2 regions of the Lysinibacillus sp. NPDC047702 genome follow, and region 2 is predicted to be linked to the other one. Evidence: riboswitches for the same ligand, from Rfam matches in the RefSeq annotation. Region 2 holds a riboswitch; the other holds the start of a gene.
The links. Region 2 has a riboswitch for cobalamin ahead of metE (5-methyltetrahydropteroyltriglutamate--homocysteine S-methyltransferase). Riboswitches for the same ligand answer to the same signal wherever they lie in the genome.
Positions count from the first base shown of each region.

Region 1: another riboswitch for cobalamin. It lies ahead of ACQKIM_RS16445 (glutaredoxin family protein); the one in region 2 lies ahead of metE (5-methyltetrahydropteroyltriglutamate--homocysteine S-methyltransferase).

Region 1 is NZ_JBNNMG010000035.1:14,928-18,431, forward strand. Features, by position in the region: gene ACQKIM_RS16440 (alpha/beta hydrolase) at 1-656, shown strand, start outside; cobalamin riboswitch at 1,323-1,500, shown strand; gene ACQKIM_RS16445 (glutaredoxin family protein) at 1,621-1,845, shown strand; gene nrdI (class Ib ribonucleoside-diphosphate reductase assembly flavoprotein NrdI) at 1,842-2,201, shown strand; gene nrdE (class 1b ribonucleoside-diphosphate reductase subunit alpha) at 2,198-3,504, shown strand, end outside.
Region 2 is NZ_JBNNMG010000033.1:46,871-50,374, forward strand. Features, by position in the region: gene ACQKIM_RS16065 (NlpC/P60 family protein) at 554-1,498, opposite strand; cobalamin riboswitch at 1,960-2,138, shown strand; gene metE (5-methyltetrahydropteroyltriglutamate--homocysteine S-methyltransferase) at 2,320-3,504, shown strand, end outside.

The DNA of each region.
Region 1 (3,504 bases), on a different contig from region 2:
ATTTAATAGCACTTACAGATTATATTTCCCAACGTTTTGGCAAAGAGAAAGTAATATTAATAGGCCATTCTTATGGAACATACCTAGCAACTAGGGCTTCTTATAAAGCTCCAGAAAAATATGAAGCCTATATTGGAATTGGTCAGGTGAGTAATATGCAAGAAAGTGAAATAGATAATTTGAATTATACAATAAGTGAAGCGAAAAAAGCCGGAAATACAGAAGATGTGAAGTACTTAGAGGGAATCGCTGAAAAAATACATGCTGGAGAGTCAGCGGCTCCAAGAGGTTATGTAGGGAAGTACGGCGGCGCTACAAGACTTATTAATATGTCGGATGGCGATATACTATTAAGTCGTGAGTATAATTTATTGGATTTTATTCGCTATAACAATGGAATAGCTAAGACACAAGCACAACTTGTTAAAGAGGTTTTTGATAAGCCACTACCTAAGATAGTTACCAAACTTGATTTACCATTTTATTTTGTAATGGGTAAATACGATGCTATGACTTCATATAATGCAGCAAAAAATTATTTTGATGTAATGGAAGCGGATAAAAAAGAATTTATTTCTTTCGAGCAATCAGCTCATTATCCACAATTTGAAGAGAAGGAAAAATTTTATAGATGGATGTGCGAAACATTTAAATAGGTAAGCTTTGATATCTGTCGGAAATCTTGATTGGGAATATTCCTCTTAAGGGATATAATATGTTACAAATGGGAAAATGATTATTTAAAAATAGTTTCTTTTATAGTTCGAAAAATGGTAAAGTGAAAGAAGTCTATGATAGTTTAATAGACTGTGAAAGAGAGTATAATCTTATAACAGCAATTAGATTATATAAATTATTATCCTCAGTTATAAGGATTTGTCTCTATTTATTCGGTATAGAATAATTTGTTAGGATTTATTAAAAATCAAAATTAAAACAGTCTATTATTCTTCTTCGGAATAAGGGCTGTTTTTATGTAAAGATTATTAGTAGTAGCTTATGCCTCTATATTTTTGATGTTATATTCCAAAAAGGTATTTACATAATTATTTCTTGCATAAGAAAGGCAAGAAACGGACTTTAATCTTTAACATTAGTTGATTAAGGAAATACATAGTGTTACATATTTCTTTATCAGTTGTCTATTATTGTTGAAATAATAGATGGACTATTGTTCTATAGCGTTAAGCTGCCTAGCTATCAACTTGCTTAACATCATTTGGCGGAAAATATCGAATAATCTTACTATTAAGAAGTCTCTAATCTAGATTTACTTTTATTTTGAAGGATGGTACACTTAGTTCTATTGGAAAAACAATATATTGTGTTTGTTTTATTCGGGTACTACTATATGTAGTTTAATAGGGAAGTTCGGTACAATACCGACGCTGTCCCCGCAACTGTAAAGCTGACGATGATTTAAGCCACTGTGCTTTCGCATGGGAAGGAAATCAGAGAGTGAAGCAAAGCCAGGAGACCTGCCTATATAAAACACAACAATCATTTCTTCGGGGATTAAGAAATGGGGACGTAGCTATTTTTATGTATTTTTAACGTTTCCATTTTAGGCTATCTCTCTTGAAGGGAAAGCCTTTTTATATTATGAAAAGAGGGATTTATTTGAAACTTTATACGAAAACAATTTGCCCGAAATGTCTTTGGGTAAAATCTGAATTACAACGAGTAGGAATTGAAGCAGAAATTGTGAATATAGATCATGATGAAAAAGCAAAGCAAACTATTATGGATGCAGGGTTTTTAAGTGTGCCAGTTCTTGAATATAATGAGACATTTATAGGGGATGTTAAGGAAATTGTTTCTCAAATCGAGCTGATTACACTATGATCGTCTATGCTAGTCGTACAGGAAATGTCCGAAATGTTGTCTCTAAATTAAGGGGGAAATCAATGGAACTTTCTGAGGAATTACTGTTGGGTGAGCCATACCTTTTAATAACATACACTGACGGATTAGGTGATATCCCTACTAAAGTGGCTCGTTTTTTAGAACAAAACGGGAATTACTGCAAGGGTGTAGTTGTAAGTGGCAACAGTAACTTCGGCCATACGATTTTTGGCGCTGCTGGTGAGAAAATTGCAGCAAAGTATCATGTGCCTCTAGTACGTAAATTAGATTTACGAGGAAATCAAAATGATTATGAAGCAATACAAACGTTTTATGAAATGAGGGTAATCGCATGAAAACATATTTAAAGCTTAATAATGATGTACTGAATCGTTATAGTACAACAGGTCAATTAGAGTTAGAAAAGGATCGAGAAGCAACACGCCGCTACTTTTTAGAATATGTAAACGTGCGTCTACGTTACTTTATTGATATTGAGGAAAAAATCCGTTATTTAGTCGATGAGGGTTATTATGAAAAAGCATTTATCGATATGTATGAAATGGAATTTATTAAAAAGCTGTACAAAAAGGCATATGATTATCATTTCCGTTTCCCATCCTTTATGAGTGCGAGTAAATTTTATGATAGTTATGCTATGAAGAGCCGTGACGGGGAAGAAATTTTAGAAAAATATGAGGACCGTATTGTTATTATTGCTTTGTATTTAGCACAAGGTGACATGATCTTAGCAGAACGTTCTGTTGAAGCGATGATGGAAGCGTATCAGCCTGCAACACCAACAGCTTTAAATAGTGGAAAAAAAGCACGTGGAGAACTAGTAAGCTGCTTTAAATTATCAATGGATGACTCAATGAATAGTATTGCTGAAAATATTGGTTATTGCTTGGAGCTATCACGCCTTGGCGGTGGGGTTGGAGTAAATTTAACAGATTTACGTCCTTTGGGTGATCCAATTAAAGAGATTCTAAATCGTGCAAGTGGTGTAATCCCAGTAGCGAAATTGCTAGAAAACTCTTTCAGCTATTCCAATCAACTAGGACAACGAAATGGCTCGGGCGTTGTCTATTTAAATATTTTTCATGCTGACATAGAAAATTTTATTTCATCCAAAAAACCAAATGCTGATGATAAAATTCGCCTAGCAACTTTATCAACAGGAATTATTTTACCAAGTATTTTCTTTGAACTGATGAAACGTGATAAAGATATTGTATTGTTTAGTCCATATGATATTTTTAAAGAATATGGTAAACGTATGTCTGAGATTTCAATTACAGAAATGTATTATGAGTTACTGGATAATCCGAATATTCGTAAAATTAAGCGCTTGAATGCACGTAAACTTTATACAGAGGTAAAAAAAGCACAATTTGAATCAGGCTATCCATTTGAAATTTTTGATGATAATGTCAATAACGTGCATCCGCTTAAAAATATTGGTCGTGTGAAAATGTCAAATTTATGTACAGAAATCTTGCAAGTTCAAGAAACAAGTATTATTACTGACCAAGATGTGCCGAATGAATATGGGCTAGATGTATCTTGTAACTTAGGGTCAATTGATATCCATGCAGCAAGCAAAGTAAATGATTTCGAAACATTAGTTGATACAGCTATGCATTTACTAACAAATGT
Region 2 (3,504 bases):
GGTGAGTAACATGCATTTACTTTACTTTTCTTTTGAGGGAAGAAAATATTTAAAGTTCTACACTATTGCTGATTGGAGTGCAAGGCTACTCGACTCCCGTGGGATAGCGAGACAAACGAGAAACTGAGGCCAACACGATGTTGGTCACGAAGGCGTTGTCACAGGACGTGACGCACTTAGTCTTCGTTCCTCCAGCGCAGGAAGCCTAGCTCTGCGCGAAAGCGAAGCGTCAGCGGCAAAGCGAGTAGCCTGGAACGGAAATCACCTTCATTTTGACTAAATATTCACAAAGAGTCCCTTGACTATTTAATTTTTCAACACTATGAAAAAGAAGTACCCTCATGGAGGAATACTTCTTTTTCTAATTTTATAGTATGCAACGTGTTGTTAAATTAAAAAACTTTAAACCTTGTTTCAAAATCAATATATTGATTGTCCATGATTAATAGCTGTTTGTTGTAATCTTTTTTCCGCCATAAATGGTGTGAGGAAGATTGCAAGCTTTCGTCATAGGTATAGCCAAATCGGTCTTTCTACTCAAATTGGATTTGTGTTAATTTGAAAAAACACGTTTTGCCGTAATATAATGTTTATCATAATAATCGACAAACATTACTCTAGTAATAATTCCATTTGAATTTGGAATCATAATACGATGATCTCCTGCATATATGCCTACCATTGAAGGTGTTTGAGATCCCGGAGTACTATTAAAGAATACTAAATCGCCCTTCTTTAAATTTGCACGTGAAACTGTAGATCCTAATTTCATTTGCTCTTTTAAGTTTGTTGTACCAAGTTTTACACCACTTTTACGATAAACATACTCGACAAAACCAGGGCCTGTAAAACGCAGGTTTTGTTCATTAATCGTTGAACTCATCGTCACTTTATTTTTATAGCTATAAGCGTTTTCGACAATTTTATCACCTTTTGTTGCTGGGTTAGCGGAAAGTAAAGTAGGTAATACTCTACGGGCTGTTACATAATTATCAGTATAATATGGCTTACTACTTAAATCAGAAATTACGATGTTCTGTTTAGAATCAGCCATATGAATGATTTTATTATTCCCAATATACATACCTACATGGTCAGGATCTGTGCCAGTTTTTTTACTTCTAAAGAATAATAAATCACCTTTTTGTAGTTGATTTTTAGCTACATATGTTCCTTGCTTCATCATATAATCTTCATTGTACGTTGCAAGATCAACACCATTTTTCTCGAAAATGTACATCAAAAATGAAGCGCAGGAAAATTTATATGGATATGTAGGCTTGTATACCGTATTGCTGTATGTTGCCTTTCCAATTAAACTTTTACCAGTTTGAATTAGTTGCTCTGCCTTTGCGGCAACAGCCTGTTGATTGTTGAAATTATTAATAGTTGCAGCTTCTACCTCTATTGGCTGAATAGCTGGCTGTACCATTCCTAATGTGGTAAAACCTATTGACAATGCTAATGTTGTGCTTAAAAATCGTTTACGTTTGTTCATGTTGTTAGTTACCTCCTAAAGTCAATGCTAGGATTAATCCTATTTTGGCTCGCCATTGGAATTAATCGTAGCATGAAAAAGTAAGGCTTCTTCGAGGTAAATGTTACCACGAGTTGCTGGAAATTGACCTAATTGCTTGATATAAAAGGCTTCATCGCCGGAATTTACAGTTTCATTACAAATGTTTCAATAGGATGTAATTGTTTTAATTTAGAATCGATTGACAGTACCATATAGAGAACAGCCAATTGCAAACTAGCGTTATGATTGTGGAATGATTTCTACGAGATTACCGAATAATACCAAAAAATATATGGATTGACAAGTGGATAGAACCTTAAATGTGAAGGATAGATCAGCCAAGATGACGGATAGAACTACAACATTAGAGGATAGAATCAAAAAAATCTGAAAATAATGCTACTTTTCAGAAAAATATATGTTATAGTAAGAGCATAATTGAATACTGTGTAAGAGTTGGTGCCAAATGAGAATTTGGTTTAAAAGGGAAGTCGGTGCAAATCCGACGCTGTCCCGCAACTGTAATTCGGAGCAAATCATAAATACCACTGGGAAACTGGGAAGGTTGTGAGGCGTGTTGATGAGAAGCCAGGAGACCTGCCAATGTCTAGTACACACCAAATACCTACGTGGAAATAGGCGGTGAAATGTGACCAATCGGCACTGTGCGACAATGAATCCTACGATTTTAAAATAAATCGTATTATTTCTGTATGTCTGTATGTTTGATAAACAATGTCAGCCATTTTCCAATAACGGGAAATGGCTTTTTTTATTTTACGAATTAAGGAGAGAGTAACATGACTTATACAAGTACAGCAATTGGCTATCCATATATTGGAGAGGATCGAGAATGGAAAAAGGCATTAGAATTATTTTGGAAAAAGGAATTGACAGAGGAAGCGTTTCTGCAGCAGCTGAAGGATATACGATTAGCACGTATTGAAAAGCAACTTCAACTGGGGCTAGATGTTATAACAGTCGGAGATTTCACATTGTATGACAGAATGCTGGATACTGCTATCATGTTCGGATTGGTTCCCAAACGCTTTCAATGGCAAGGCGGAAAGGTCGATTTACAAACATACTACGGCATAGCTCGTGGCAATAAACAGGCAGTGGCTAGTGAAATGACAAAATGGTTTAATACGAACTATCACTACATTGTGCCAGAATATGAGGGACAACCTTTACAATTAACAGAGAATAAAATAGTTGCTGATTTTTTAGAGGCGAAGGAAGCGTTTGGTATAACAGCAAAGCCGACATTAATTGGTCCTTATACATTTTGTAAGCTGACAAAAGGCTATGACAAACTTTCTCAGGTAGCCTTCATTTTAGACTTAATACCACTTTATACGCAGGTGTTAAAGGAGTTAGTGGTTGCTGGAGCTAATTGGATTCAAATAGAAGAGCCAGCACTTGTAACAACTTTAGATGACGCAGAGATCAAGCTTGTCCAAGAAATATATACACAGCTAGCTGCATCAGTACCGGAAGCGAAAATTATGCTACAAACATATTTTGAATCCTTGTCAGCATATGAATCATTGGTGACTCTTCCTGTACAAGGGATTGGCTTAGACTTTGTGCATGGCTATCACAAAAATATGGAGGCACTTCGTCAATACGGTTTCCCGCAGGATAAAGCATTAGCCATTGGTATTATTAACGGTCGAGATATTTGGCGTGCAAATCTAGCAGAAGTGGGTGCCACTATAAAAGCAATTGAACAATTAAGTAAATCAAAAGACATTTGGATTCAGACTTCCTGTAACTTACAGCATGTGCCGATCACTACTGCTCTAGAAACCAAGCTTGATCCTGTCCTTCACAATGCACTTGCCTTTGCAGATGAAAAAATAGTGGAATTGGTTGAAGTGACTAGTTATATTCAAGACACAAATGGTGCAGCAAATCATAAGCTATCAGACAGCATGAAGGCTATTGAGGCATTAAAAAACCATCAAATTCGTCAAAATAAA